2 regions of the Sphingomonas sp. KR3-1 genome follow, and region 2 is predicted to be linked to the other one. Evidence: predicted binding sites of a transcription regulator. Region 2 holds the regulator's gene; the other holds the start of a gene.
The links. Region 2 encodes LexA, which represses DNA repair genes until DNA is damaged. Its sites were predicted from a motif close to GTTCCNCNCTTGTTCT; they were not measured.
Positions count from the first base shown of each region.

Region 1: a site for LexA is predicted at 4,887-4,902, ahead of ABLE38_RS14465 (transcriptional regulator). Genes of this name have one in related genera too.

Region 1 is NZ_JBDZDQ010000002.1:569,248-576,549, reverse strand. It holds partial or broken gene ABLE38_RS14495 (error-prone DNA polymerase) at 1-1,282, shown strand, start outside; gene ABLE38_RS14490 (hypothetical protein) at 1,425-2,009, opposite strand; gene ABLE38_RS14485 (hypothetical protein) at 2,311-2,517, shown strand; gene ABLE38_RS14480 (hypothetical protein) at 2,519-2,806, shown strand; gene ABLE38_RS14475 (hypothetical protein) at 2,974-3,285, opposite strand; gene ABLE38_RS14470 (DUF763 domain-containing protein) at 3,358-4,614, shown strand; gene ABLE38_RS14465 (transcriptional regulator) at 4,909-5,472, shown strand; gene ABLE38_RS14460 (hypothetical protein) at 5,477-5,827, shown strand; gene ligD (DNA ligase D) at 5,806-7,302, opposite strand, start outside.
Region 2 is NZ_JBDZDQ010000001.1:51,422-58,723, reverse strand. It holds gene gltX (glutamate--tRNA ligase) at 1-1,132, opposite strand, end outside; gene ABLE38_RS00300 (ComEC/Rec2 family competence protein) at 1,215-3,377, shown strand; gene ABLE38_RS00295 (EF-hand domain-containing protein) at 3,374-4,069, shown strand; gene lexA (transcriptional repressor LexA) at 4,073-4,756, opposite strand; gene glp (gephyrin-like molybdotransferase Glp) at 4,815-5,999, opposite strand; gene ABLE38_RS00280 (PilZ domain-containing protein) at 6,038-6,931, opposite strand; gene ABLE38_RS00275 (glutathione S-transferase family protein) at 7,092-7,302, opposite strand, start outside.

The DNA.
Region 1 (7,302 bases), on a different contig from region 2:
GATGGCGACGTTCAAGCTGACCGGCGGGGTCAGCCATTTCCGCGACAAGCTGATCGACGGCATGGTCGCACGCGGCTACGAGCGCGACTTCGCCGAGAAGACCTTCAAGCAGATCGAGGGGTTCGGCTCCTATGGCTTTCCCGAAAGCCATGCCGCCAGCTTCGCGCTGATCGCCTATGCCTCCTCCTGGGTGAAGTGCCACCACCCTGACGCCTTCTGCGCCGCCTTGCTCAACGCCCAGCCCATGGGCTTCTACGCGCCCGCGCAGATCGTCCGCGACGCGCGCCAGCACGGCGTCGAAGTCCGGCCGATCGACGTCAATCACAGCCGCTGGGACTGCACGCTCGAGGACGCTGGAAACCATAAGGCGGTCCGGCTCGGCCTGCGCATGATACGCGGCCTGTCCAACCTGGACGGCGCGGCGATCGTCGGCGCGCGCGGCGATGTTCCTTATGCCTCGGTCGAGGAGATCCAGCGCCGTGCCGAGGTCGGCCGCGGCGCGCTCGACCGAATCGGCGATGCCGACGGGTTCGGCTCGCTGGAACTCAGCCGCCGTGCGGGCCTGTGGGGCGTGAAGGCGCTGGGCAACGACGCCCTTCCCTTGTTCGCCGCCGCCGATGCCCGCGAGGGCCGGGCGCGTGCCGAGGCGATCGAACCCGAAGTGGCGCTCGCCGCGATGGGCGAAGGCCAGGAAGTGGTAGAGGACTATCGCGCCGCAGGGCTTTCGCTGCGGGCCCATCCGCTCGCCTTCCTGCGCGACGAACTCAAGGCGCGGCGGATGATCTCGTGCGCCGAGCTGCGCGGCGTGAAGGACGGCCGTTATGTCGAGCTCGCCGGACTGGTGCTCGTCCGGCAAAAGCCGGGCTCGGCCAAGGGCGTGATGTTCATAACGCTCGAAGACGAGACCGACGTCGCCAATCTCGTCGTTTGGACCAAGATCTTCGAGGAGAACCGCCGGACCGTACTTGGCGCGTCGATGATGGGTGTGCGGGGCCAGGTCCAGCGCGAAGGCGATGTCATCCATGTGATCGCGCGCAGGCTGGACGACCTGTCCCCCCTCCTCGCGAGCGTGGGCGCCCGCGACGATATCGCCGATGTCTACCGCGTCAGCCGCGCCGATGTCGTCAAGCACGGCATGGGGCCGGATCCGCGCGACCCTGCGGAGCGCCCCTTGGGCAAGCCGCCGCGCGACATCTACATCCCCGATCTCAGGCTTGGCTCCGGGATCATCCCAGGCCAGCCGACCGAAGGTATCAAGGTCAGGACACGGGATTTCCGATAGAAGGCGCTACCGGCTCGTCGAAGCGCGACGGGCGGGAGAACCGGCGTCCAAACGGCCTCTGCGATGCGACGTCCGCCTTGGAGCCAGGCCTTCAAGTAGCCGGTGCAAGGGGGTGTCGCCGCCATGGCGGCGACACCGAACCTCAGGGGTGCAGGTCGCGCAGCCGGCCGCCGACCGCACCGCCCACGCTGCCGACAAAGGCGCCGACCGCAAGCGAAAGGGCCGAGAAGCCCGCAAAGGCGACCGCGACCTTGCGCGCCGCGTCTATCGTGTCCCGGGTCACCGAGGCGTCGACCGGCGCACTGCCGATATTCGCAAGCGAGGCCGTCACAACGGCGATACCGGTCATGACGACCGTCGCCGTTGCCCAGGTCAGGAAACCATGGGCGGTGTCACGGAAAAGCACTTCGTCGGTGTGGAGGCCGGGCCAGCGGACGCGCAACCGTCCGGCGAGATAGCCGCCCAGGCCGGCCGACAGCCACTGGGTCACGATCAGCCAGACGCCCGCGCCAATCGTGAAGGTGGCGGGCCGCGCACCCACGCCGGGCCAGGGCGAAATCGACGCGAACCCGAGTGCCGCGCCGAGTGCGAGCAGCGTAAGCGTCAGTGCGATCGCGCCGACGGTGCCGGCAACGATGGCCGACCAGGAAAGCGCCGAGCCCCCGCCGGTCTCCGGCACGCCTGCCGGGTAGAGGACGGGATCGATGTGATGGGGATGGGTTGCCATGATCAATGCCAGAACAGGAGGAGAAGGAGGATGATGGGCAACGGAATGCCCAATAGCCAAAGCAGGATACCTTTTCCCATTGTCTCTCCTCCTGTCGCCGTTGATCGGTTCGAGAGCGCAACGTGCTGCCGTCGCCCGAAGTTCCGGAGGGCTCGCGACTGGAAACGCCGGCCCCGCTCGGCAGCGTGAACAGCCTCGCATTCGTCGATTGCGTCCATCGCCCTCATTTTCGGCGGTCGGTGGACCGCGTCGGCACGCCGGGCGTTGGACGGTTGCGAGGCCTTCGCCTCGGGAGATCTTCATGACCGATACGACAGAGCCTGTAGTCGCCGCGCAGGCAAGCAATGGAAAGACCGCGCTCACCGATGCCTTTCGCGAGCATTTTTCCGGCGACGCGCCACTGACCGAGAAGGCGAAGAGCTTCGCCAAGGCGCGCCCCTGGACCAGCGCGGCGTTTGTCGGCATCGCTGCGATCGCGCTGTTGAACACGCTGCGCGGGCGGCGCTGACATGACCGAGGCCAGCTGGGGCGACGGCTCCCTGTCGCCCGACATCGAATGGCATATGAGCGCAGCGCTGGAGAATGTACCGCGCGGCGATAGCGACCTGGCAGAAGTGACGAGCCTCGAGGGCGCCGTCGCTGCATGGCTGGAGCTCGATCCGGCCCACCGCGCCGAAGCGATCCTGACGCCGGAGCGTCCGCTTCTGATCGATGGCGTGGCGACACCCCGCCTGACCGGTGCGGCGATCGCAAGCCTGGCCGAACGCCTGCCTGACCGGATTACCACGCCAGGCTGACGCGGCTCTCACTTCCTTCTCGGGACCGGCATGATGAATCGCAAGGAACGCCGCACGCTGGCAGCGCAAACCCGGCCCCGGGCCACCTCGCAATGCGCCTGTTGCGTCGGGGCGAAGCAACGCCACGCCACGGAGACGCCTCCGGCTCGACACGAAGAGGCAGCGCTTCACGCGGGCCCGGGCGAATTTCGCGCGACATACAATGTCGCTACGCCGCAGCCGGCAGCCCAGGACACGCCGGCAGCCTCGGCGGCATCTTCATCGGCATAGACGTCGCCATCGACGATCGCATGGCTCTCCTCGGAGGTGAGCAGCGAACCGGTCAACCGGAATCCACCCTCGACCGTGTCGACACTGATGCAGTCGCTGTCGACCGGAGCCGCCTCGCCTTGCGGCAACCGGATGATCTCCATTGCCTCGTCATCCCCTTCTTGGCTCGACCCGTTGTTCACAATCTGTTCCCGATCTACTATGTCCATTGCCATGAACGCGCATCCGCCCTCTAAGATCATTGCCTTGCCGCGGGTTGAGCGTCGCGGGATGCTTGCCGCATGAGCCGCCGGGGCGGCAGCGCCGACCTGCCCCTCCATGGGGGCCGCGTGCCGGCCTGGCTCGGCGAGCGCATGACCAAGCTCGGCACGATCCTCGTCGAGGCGATCGTCCTCGAATATGGCCGCGACGAATTGCTGCGCCGGCTCGCCCATCCCTTCTGGTTCCAGTGTTTCGGCGCGGTGATGGGCATGGACTGGCACTCGTCCGGCATCACGACGAGCGTGCTCGGGTCGCTCAAGCGTGGCCTGGCGCCCCGCGCGCAGGAACTCGGCATCCATGTCTGCGGCGGACGCGGCAAGCATAGCAGGGCAACGCCCGCCGAACTGCTCGCCGTCGGCGCGCGCACCGGGCTCGACGGCGCGGCTCTAGGCCATGCCAGCCGCCTCGTCGCCAAGGTCGACAGCGCCGCCGTCCAGGACGGCTTCGAACTGTATCTCCACGGCTTCATCGTCACCGACGACGGCCGCTGGGTCATCGTTCAGCAGGGGATGAACGGCGATCGCCGCCAGGCACGGCGTTATCATTGGCTGAGCGAGGGGCTGGAGAGCTTCGTCGACGCGCCGCACGCCGCGATCGACGGGCGCGACCAGGGCGTCATCGTCAATCTCGCCGACCGGCGGGCCGAAGCATCGCGGCAGGGACAGCTCGAGCTGCTCGGCTCGATCGGTCCCGACGGCATCGCCCGCGAGCTCGCGCGCTTCGAGGCGCCCGCCCCGCCCGATGCCCAGGCGTTGCTGCCGCATCTCGTGCTGCCCGATCACCACGACGTCCGCCCCGAGAATATCATCGGCCGCCGATTGCACGGCGCGCTTGCCGCGGCCGCCGAGCAAGGGCCAAAGGATTTCGCCGACCTGCTGCTCGTGCCGGGCGTCGGCGCCCGGACGGTGCGCGCGCTGGCGATGGTCGCGGAGGTCGTGCACGGCGCGCCCTGCCGGTTCAGCGATCCGGCGCGCTTCTCGCTCGCGCATGGCGGCAAGGACCGGCATCCCTATCCCGTGCCGATCAAGGTCTACGACTATACGATCTCGGTGATGAAGACCGCGGTCCGCAAGGCCAGGCTCGGCCACAGCGAGGAACTCGACGCGATCCGGCGGCTCGATGCCCAGGCGCGCCGGCTGGAAGCCAGCGCGACCGGTCCGTCGGTAGAAGCATTGATCGCCGAGGAACGCCACAATTCGCACGGCTATGGCGGGCGCAGCGTGTTCGGCGAGGAGCCGCCGCCAAGCCGGACTGCGATTCCGGCCGAGGGCGCTTGAAGTCGAGGCGATCCGATCAGGAGGGATCGCCGAAATTCCTGCCTCTCCAATGCCTTGACCGATTGAAAATCCGATCCGGCCTCCCACATCAAGTTGATCGTTCAACAACGGAAAGGAGGTGGTCAGATGTCTCATTGTCACATGCCGCGCGCGGCAGGATCTTCGAGCATGACCTCCACCGCGGGGGTCCGGCTCGGCTGAGCTGTCCGCGTTCGGATGACAATGGAAGGGCCGTCTCGAAAGGGGCGGCCCTTCGCATATGCAGCCATGTCGTGCCGCAGTCGTTCCGCTCCCATGCTGGTCTTTCTCGACTTCGAAGCCTCGTCGCTCGGCAAGCATAGCTATCCGATCGAGGTCGCCTGGATATTCGCCGACGGGCGTTCGGAGACCCATCTGATCCGTCCGGCGCCCGCCTGGATCGATTGGGACGAGGAAGCCCAAGCAGTTCACGGGATCACGCGCGAGACGCTCGCCCTGCATGGCACGCCGCACGATCTCGTCGCCCAGCGCATGATCGATCAACTTACGGGACACGATCTGCTGGCGAGCGCGCCGTCCTGGGATGGCAAGTGGCTCAGCGCCCTGCTGCGCGCCGCCGGCTATCCGCGCCGTAGCCTGAGGCTGCGCCGCACCGCCGAGGCACTGCGCGAATGCGCTTTGTCGATTTTGGCGCCGACGCTGGCGAACGAAGATGTCGCAGCGGCGATCGAAGCGATCCTGACGCGGAGCGAAAATGGCGCGTCGGGCGAAGCGCCCGCCCATCGCGCGCTGCCCGATGCGCAGGCCGACCGCGCCCGATGGCTGGCAGTCTGCAGTGCCGCACGCGAGGTCGCCGCGGCGAAGGTTGGGGATCGTTGAACACATGCCCTTCGCAGGGAAAAATCCCGTTACGCCAGATGGGCGCTATTTCGTCGTCCGCGGGCGGCTCTGGCGCATGTCGGACCCATCCCTTCCCGCCCACGAGCGGGAAAAACTGGTTCACGAGCTGATGACGGCGCGCCGGGCGGTCGGAATGGCTCGCCGCGCTGCCGACGCTGATGCCGAGAACCGTGCGCGTGCTGCAGTCGATCGAGCAAAGCGCGCGCTCGGCGAACGCGGGCCAGTGTGGTGGAACGATGGCTCCGAGGACTATAACCGCCGCATGGCGCGCAACACCCCCTATGCCGAGTGGTATGCTGGTCTTCCTGACCTTTACAGGTCGGGCAGCACTTGATCCGCGCGTCCCCATCCGGACAGCGCCTTGGATGCAGCCCTTTTCACCAACTCCGCAGCGTCGCCGATATGAAAATGCGACGGCTTGTCGATCGTCTCCATTTCCTTCCAGGTAATCGGCGCGGCCACCGGCGCCTCGGGCCGCGCGCGAACGGCATAGGGCATCACTGCCGTGGCCCCGCGCTGGTTGCGCAGATAGTCGACGAAGATGCGGCCCTTGCGCTGGACCTTCGGCAACGCAGCGGTGAAGTTCTCGGGATCGCTCTGCGCCACCGCCTGCGCCAGGCGATGCGCGAAGTCCTTCACCTCCGGCCATTCCGCCTTGGGCACGAGTGGCGCGATGACGTGGATGCCCTTGCCCCCCGTCGCCATCGGGAAGGTCTCGAGCCCGATCGACTTCAGGATGTCGCGGAAATGGAAGGCGGCCTTGCGCACCGCCTCGAAGTCCAGCCCCTCGTCGGGGTCGAGATCAAAGACCAGCCGGTCGGCCTTCTCGACATCCTCGATCCTGGCACCCCAGCCATGGAATTCGATCGTCCCCATCTGGACGCAGGTCAGCAGACCGTCGGCCGTGTCGACAAACAGATAGGGCTCCTCGTGCCCGTCCTTCTCGAGGATGCCGACATGCTTGACCGTGTCGCCGAAGCTGCCGGCATCGTGCTTCTGGAAAAAGCACTTCTTGGCGCGACCCTGCGGACAGCGCACCAGACTGATCGGCCGGCTCGCTACCCAAGGCAGCATGATCGGCGCCACCGCGGCATAATAATCGGCGAGCGCGCCCTTGGTGATGCTCGATTCCGGGAAGATCACGCGGTCGCGGTTGCTGATCTTGACGCTGGACGCTGCCGGCACAGCAGCCGATTCGACGGACGCCTCGACCTCGAGCACGACCGCTTCGGGCTTCTTGTCCTCGCGCAGGCCCAGATAGCTCGGGTGCCGGAGGGTGCCCTCGTTGGTCATCTCGGTATAGGCGATCTCGGCGACCAATTTAGGCTTCAACCAATGTGCGCCGCGCACCTCGGCGCGCGGCGCCTTCACCGTCGGCTCCTTCTGCTCGATCGGCGCCATGATCTCCATCAGGCGCAGCAGCTCGGCGGTGTTGAACCCCGTCCCGACCTTGCCGGCATAGCGCAGCGCGCCATCCTCATGGATACCCAGGATCAGCGAGCGGAAGGTCCGCGACTTGTCCGAGGGCGTCCAGCCGATGATCACGAATTCCTGGCGCTTGATGCACTTGGTCTTGACCCAGGTGCCGCTGCGCGAGCCGACATATTTTGCGGTGGCGAGCTTGGAGATGACGCCTTCGAGATTGGCGCTGCAGAAACTCGCGAGCAGCTTCTCGCCGTTGCCGCGAATATGTTCGGAGTAGCGCAGGTGCGGGTTATCCTCCGGCAGGATGGCGCGCAGCATTTCCTTGCGCTCGAGCAGCGGCAGTCCGGTCAGATCCTCGCCGTTCAGCTCGAGCAGGTCGAACGC
Region 2 (7,302 bases):
GGCGAGTGCGAAACAGAAACGCCGCGCCCTCTGCCAATTCTAGGAGATTTGCGGCGCGAGGTTTCAATTCTGCCATGCTGCGACGCAAAAGATCCTGCTGCGATTCCGAAAGTTCGAAACCGAGTCGCGGCGCGACCAGATCGGCCAGGCGCGCATCGCTTGCCGAACGGATATAATGGCCGTTCAGGTTCTCGAGCTTCTTCAGGTCGAAGCGCGACGGGCTGCGGCCGACGCCGGCCAGCTCGAACCACTCGATCGCCTGTTCGCGGCTGATGATCTCGTCGTCGCCATGCCCCCAACCGAGGCGCAGCAGATAGTTGGACAGCGCCTCGGGCAGGATGCCGAGCGCGTCGCGATATTCGTCGACCGCCACCGCGTTCTTCCGCTTCGACATCTTGGTGCCGTCCGGATTGAAGATCAGCGGGATGTGCGCATATTCGGGCTCGTCCCAGCCCATCGCGCGATAGATCGGCAGCTGGCGGAACGCGTTGTTCAGATGATCGTCGCCGCGGATGACGTGCGTCACCCCCATGTCGTGATCGTCGACCACCACTGCGAGCATATAGGTCGGCGTGCCGTCCGAGCGGAGCAGGACGAGATCGTCGAGTTCGGCATTGTTCACGGTCACTGCGCCCTGGACATGGTCCTGGATCGTCACGCTGCCTTCGCGCGGCGCCTTGAGGCGGATGACGAAGGGCGCATTGCCGCCCTCGGCCTCATCGCGGTCGCGCCAGCGGCCGTCATAGCGCAGCGGCTGCTTGTTCGCCTTCTGCTCGGCGCGCATCGCCTCGAGCTCCTCGGCGGTGGCGAAGCACTTGTAGGCATGGCCGTTCGCCAGCATCTCGCGAGCCACCTCGGCATGGCGTGCGGCGCGGGAGAACTGGAACACCTCGTCGCCGTCCCAGTCGAGGCCCAGCCAGCGCATGCCGTCGAGGATCGCCGCGATCGCCGGCTCGGTCGAGCGGGCGCGATCGGTATCCTCGATGCGCAGCAGGAACTTGCCGCAATGGTGGTGGGCATAGAGCAGGTTGAACAACGCGGTGCGTGCGCCGCCGATGTGCAGGAACCCGGTGGGGGACGGTGCGAACCGCGTGACGACCTGTTTCGCACCCGTATCAGATGTTGCGCCCAACCGAGCTTGCTCCCAGACTGTGTTTCCGATGGCCCATTCAGCCGCCGAGGGCGCCCCTAGCACGGGGTCTGCCTCCCTTCAAATGGGGGCAGGGGCGGCCTTTCGCCAGTGTGCGGCGGCGATCGAGCACTGGCTCGAGGCCGAGCGCGCGCAGCTCCCCTTATGGCTGCCCGTCGCGCTGGGCGGCGGGATCGCGGGCTGGTTCCTGCTGCCCGATGCCGCGCGCTGGACCGGCTTCCTGCTCGCCGCCGCCGCGGTGGCGCTGCTCGGGCTCGCGCTGCCGGGGCGGTTGGGGCGGTCGCTGCTGCTCGGCGGGCTGGCGCTGGCACTGGGCTGTGCGCTGATCTGGTGGCGCGCCGAGCGAGTCGCGGCGCCGGTACTGGCGCGCCCGGCGGTGGTGGCGATGACCGGCAGGGTGGTGCGAGTCGAGCCGCTGCCGGCGCGCGACCTGGTGCGGGTCACGCTCCTGCCAGGGCGCAGCGACCTGCCGCCGCGGATACGCGTCAATCTTGCCACCAAGGACGTGCCGGTGGGTGTTGCGAAGGGAGCCGTTCTGGCGTTGCGGGCGCGACTGATGCCGCCGGCCGAGCCTGCGGTGCCGGGCGGATACGACTTTGCCCGCGCCGCCTGGTTCGCCGGGCTGGGCGCGACGGGCAAGGGCTTCGCGCCGGTGACCGTGATGAAGCCGGCGGAAGCGGCGGGCGCGGACCTGCGCGCGTCGCTCTCCGCGCATATCCAGTCGCGACTCGAAGGCAGCGCCGGCGGCATCGCCTCTGCGCTCGCAACCGGCGACCAGGGTGCGATCACCAATGACGATGTCCAGGCGATGCAGCGTTCGGGCCTCGCGCATTTGCTCTCGGTGAGCGGCCTGCACGTCACCGCGGTGACTGCCGCGGCGATGCTGCTCGTGCTCAAGCTGCTCGCGCTGAGCCCCACGCTGGCGCTGCGCTGGCGGTTGCCGCTGGTCGCGGCGGGCGCGGGTGCGCTGGCGGCGATCGGCTATACCTGGCTTACCGGCGCCGAGGTGCCGACGATCCGCTCCTGCGTCGCCGCGCTGATGGTGCTGCTCGCGCTGAGCCTGGGGCGCGAGGCGATCACCCTGCGGCTGGTCGCTGCGGGTGCGGTGATCGTGCTGCTGTGCTGGCCCGAGGCGCTGGCCGGCCCGAGCTTCCAGCTGAGCTTCGCCGCGGTGACGGCAATCGTCGCGGTGCATGAGAGCCCGCGGATCAAGCGCTGGTTCGGCAAGCGCGACGAGGGCTTGCCCGCCAAGCTGGCGCGCGAACTGGGCTCTTTGCTGCTCACCGGCGTGCTGGTCGAGGCGGCGCTGGCACCGATCGCGCTCTATCACTTCCACCAGTCCGGCATTTACGGCGCGCTCGCCAATATCGTCGCGATCCCGCTGACGACCTTCGTGATCATGCCGCTCGAGGCGCTGGCGCTGCTGTTCGACCTGGTCGGGCTGGGCGGGCCGTTCTGGTGGCTGACCGACCAGGCGCTCCACCTGCTGCTCTGGCTGGCGCGGACTACCGCCGGGGCGCCCGGTTCCGTCGCGGCGTTGCCGGGGATGCCGGGCGGCGCCTATGCGCTGATGGTCGTCGGCGGATTGTGGCTCGCGCTGTGGCGGACCGGCGCGCGCTGGGCAGGCGGCGTGCCGCTCGCGATCGGCATGGCCTGGGCGCTGCTGACCCCGGCGCCCGACCTGATCGTCACCGGCGATGGCCGTCACCTCGCGATCCGCATGCCTGAGGGCGGCTTCGCGCTGCTCCGCGACCGGGCGGGGGACTATACCCGCGACATGCTGGCCGAGAGCGCGGGCACCGAGGAGGATCTTGCTGCGCTGGACGAAGAGCCTGGGGCGCGGTGCAGCGCCGACCTTTGCCTGATCGAGCACCGCGCTGGCGACCGCGTCTGGCGGGTGGCGGCGACGCGCAGCGGCTATCCGCTGCCCTGGGCCGAGTTCACTGCGCTGTGCCGCAGCGTCGACGTGATGATAAGCGACCGGCGCCTGCCGGCGGGCTGTTCGCCGCGCTGGCTCAAGCTCGACAAGCCGGCGCTGGCGAAGACGGGCGGGGTGGCGATCGCCTTTGCCGGCGCGCGCGTCACCACCGTCCGCGGGCCGGGGCACCATCCATGGCGCGACCCGCCCAAGGTGCAGCCGCCCTATCAACCGGAACAACCCGATCCGCATGTCCGGACACGAAATCGCTGGCCTTCGGCGCGGGGTGGCGGTTTTCTTTCGCCATGATGCGAGCCCCGAAGAAGAGCGACACGATCGAGGTGCGGCTGCCGCATGCGGTGAAGCGGGCCTTCATGGCGCAGTGCCAGGCCGAGGGGCGGACCGCGAGCGACGTGGTGCGCGGTTTCGTCGAAGGGCGGATCGCCGGCGCGCCGCCTGCGCCCACGCCGGCGCCGCGGCTCTGGCTGCGCCTGGTTGCGGCTGCCGCGATGATCGGCGCACTCGGGCTGGCAATGCCCTCGGTGGTGACGGCAGCGCCCGATTTCCGGCCGGGCTTCGCGGCAGTCGACCGCAATCACGACGGGATCCTCACGCCGGACGAATATGGCACCGGGCCGCAGCCGGTGCTGCATTGCGGCGCGCATCGCACGATGGCGCTGCCGCTGCGCCGCGCCTCGGCACCCGAGGTCCGCGGCATCCGGCCTTTTGCCGTTGCGGCTGCGGACTTCAGCTTCGCCGACACGGACAGCAATCGCGACGGCAAGATCAGCCTGGGCGAATATGCCGCGCGCCGGCTCCGCGTGCTGCATGCCGGCTTCGCGCTGCTCGATGCCGATCACGATGGCAGGTTGACGCCCAGGGAATATGCCGCCGGTTGGAGCAGCTTCCTGTTCAAGGGCGTGCAGCCCGATGTCGCGCCCTTCCAGGAACTCGATCGCAACGGTGACGGCAAGGTCAGCTGGAGCGAGTTCCTGGCCTGAGGCTCAATATTTGCGTAGCAGCCCGGCGAGGCGGCCTTGCACGCGAACCTGGTCGGGGCGGTAGCGCTGGGGATTGTAGTCGCGGTTCGCCGGGTCGAGCCGGATCATCGCGCCTTCCTTGCGGAAATACTTCAGCGTCGCCTCATTCTCGTCGATCAGCGCAACGACGATCTCGCCGTCCCGCGCCGTCTCGGTGCGGCGGATCAGGGCGTAGTCGCCGTCGAGAATGCCGGCCTCGACCATCGAATCGCCGGCAACCTCGAGCGCATAATGCTCGCCCGCACCGAGCAGGGCGGCGGGGACGGGGAGCATCGCCGAATCTTGCAGCGCCTCGATCGGGGTGCCGGCGGCGATGCGGCCGTGCAGCGGAATCTCGATCACGTCATTGGCCGGCGCCGGCAGATTCGTTGACTCCTTTGACGCACCCACGGGTGCGGGAGCCGCCTTGGCCGGCTTCTTCGCGGTCTCGCCGCGTTCCGGCATGCGCAGCACTTCGAGCGCGCGGGCACGGTTGGGCAGGCGGCGAATGAACTCGCGCTCTTCCAGCGCCGAGATCAGCCGGTGCACGCCCGACTTCGACTTGAGATCGAGGGCTTCCTTCATTTCCTCGAACGAAGGCGACACGCCAGTCTCGGCAAGCCGATCGGCAATAAAGCAGATGAGCTCGTGCTGCTTGCGCGTGAGCATCCCGTTTCTCCCGGTCTGGAACAGACTGGGAACGTTTATGCAATGTTCCGCGCGCTTGTCAAGCGATGTCGAGGATTTCTGCCGAGTCGCCGGTTTTCGCCTCCGGAGCGCCCGCAGGACGGACGATCAGGCAGGTCGCCTGCGCCAATGTGCGCAGCATCGACGAGTCCTGGATCGGTGCGACATGCGCCCGCCCATCGACCAGCACGGCACGGAGATAGTCGGCGCGCGCGCCGGTGGCGGGGAGCGGTTCGCCGAGCGGCACGTTGCGCGTCTTTGGCAGCGGATCGGCGGCGCCGGCGAGGTGCGCGACCAGCGGGCGCGCGAACAATGTGGCGGTGACGAAGGCCGAGACCGGATTGCCGGGCAGGCCGAGCACCACGGCATCGCCGAGCCGGCCCGCCATCATCGGCTTGCCGGGCCGCACCGCGACCTTCCAGAAGTCGATCGCGGCGCCCGCGGCCTCGAGCGCCGGGCGGACGAGATCGTGATCGCCGACCGAAGCTCCGCCGCTGGTGACGAGCAGGTCGCAGTCCAGCGCCCGGAACGCCGCCGCGAGCGCGGCGCGATCATCGGGCAGGATGCCGAGATCGATCAGCGCGACCGGCAGGTCGGCGAGCAGCGCGGCGAGCAGCAGGCGGTTGGTCTCGGGGATCTGGTCGGGGCCGAGCGGCGTGCCGGGTGGCACCAGCTCGTCGCCGGTGGAGAGCAGCGCCACGCGGACCTTGCGGCGGACGGGCAGGGCGGCATGGCCGGCGATCGCGGCGAGCGCGAGCCGGGCGGGGGTGATCCGCTCGCCGGCCCGGATCAGGACCTCGCCTTCGGAGAAATCGAGCCCGCGCGGGCGGACGCTGCTGCCGAGCCCGAGCGGGCCTTCGCCGGCTAGCGTGAGGGCAGCACCGTCGCGTGCAGCTTCCTCCTGCACCAGCACGGTGTCGGCGCCTGGCGGGAGCGGGGCGCCGGTGAAGATGCGGATCGCCTGGCCCGGGGCGACTTCGCCGGCGAACCCGCGCCCGGCGGCGCTTTCGCCGATTACCTGCCAGGGCCCGGGCAGATCGGCGAAGCGGATCGCATAGCCGTCCATCGAGGAGAGGTCGGACGCGGGCTGGGTGCGCAGCGCGAGGATATCCCGCGCCGCCCAGCGGCCCGCGGCCTCGGCGGGCGGGCAGCTCTCCTCCGCTACCGGTTCGGCCAGCGCGAGCAGGCGGGCCTGGGCTTCGGCGACGGGGAGGAGGGCGGTCATCCGCCCGGCCTAGGATAGCGCGCGGACCTGCGCCAGCCTCAGTTCGGGTTGGTCATCCGCCCGATATCGCCGGCCTTGAGCGGCAGGCGGAACTCGCAAAGATAATGGTTGCGGTCGTCGCGCTCGATCACCGAGGCCGGGCCGCCGCCGATATGCGGGAGCGAGATCCACAGCTGGGTGCCGGCGGCGAAGGGCGCGTTGGTCTCGAACTCGACCAGATGCGGGGTGATCGCGCGCAGCTTGACGTTCCACCAGCGCACGCCCTCGCGCACCCGCGCCGGCGCATCGAGGCGGATCGCCTGCTTGTCCGGGATCAGGCCGGTCGGCTCGTGCATCACCGCCATGCGCGTGTGGTGCGGCGGGGTCTTCTGCACCTGGCGGAGCCACGGCATCAGCATCTGCCAGGGAATGTCCTCGTAGAAGGCGACGCCGGCGAGATTGCCCTGCGACCAGCGGACCACGCCATCGAGTGGGCGCAGCCCATCGAAATTGATCTGGACGACATCGCCGAGCTGGAGCGCGATGTCGGTCTCGAAGCCGCAGCCGCCCTGCGAGAGGTTGCGGCTGCGGGTGAATTCCACCTGGTTGCCGCGGCGCACGCAGATCGTCTGGTGCAGCTCGACGCGCGGCACGTTGCGGCGCTCGGCGGGAAGGGCGGCGAGGTTGCGCGCGAGCGTGCTGATCACGTCGATCGGCTCGGCGAAGAGGAAGCCGGCGGCGCCTTCGTCGGTCCAGGAGACTCGACCGGGCAGCGACTGGCCGTTGGCGAGCTCGAGGTTGAGCAGGTCGCCTTCCGCGACGTCGTCCTCGATCTGGAGCGTCGCGCCGGCGGCGCTCAGCTTGCGGATCGTGCAGGGCAGGCGGCCGCTCTCATCGGCGAGGAAGGCCGAATCCAGGCTGGCATGCTCGGACGGATCGGCGGCCGCCAGCATCGCCGGCGGCTCGGCCCCGAGACTGAAAATGGTGGAGGACGCAAGCCCTTGTCGCATAACTGAAATTTCTCGCCCAGACGCCCGGGGTGATAGTGGCGGCGCGGCGTGAAGGCGGGGTTAATTCTGAGGGTTGCGGAATCCCTAATGCGCCCCGGAACGATCAGTCGCGGTCCGGCGCGCCGAGGGGGAAATAGCCGCGATAGGGCCGCGCTTCCTCGACGCAGCGCGCGATCGAGGGACGCGCGAGCAGACGGGCGCGATAGGCGCGGAGATGGGCCAGGTCCTCGGGAATGGGGCGCACCCAATCGGCGTAGAAGAGCGAGGGCCCGGCGGCGCAATCGGCGAGCGTGAAGCGGTCGCCCACCGCCCAG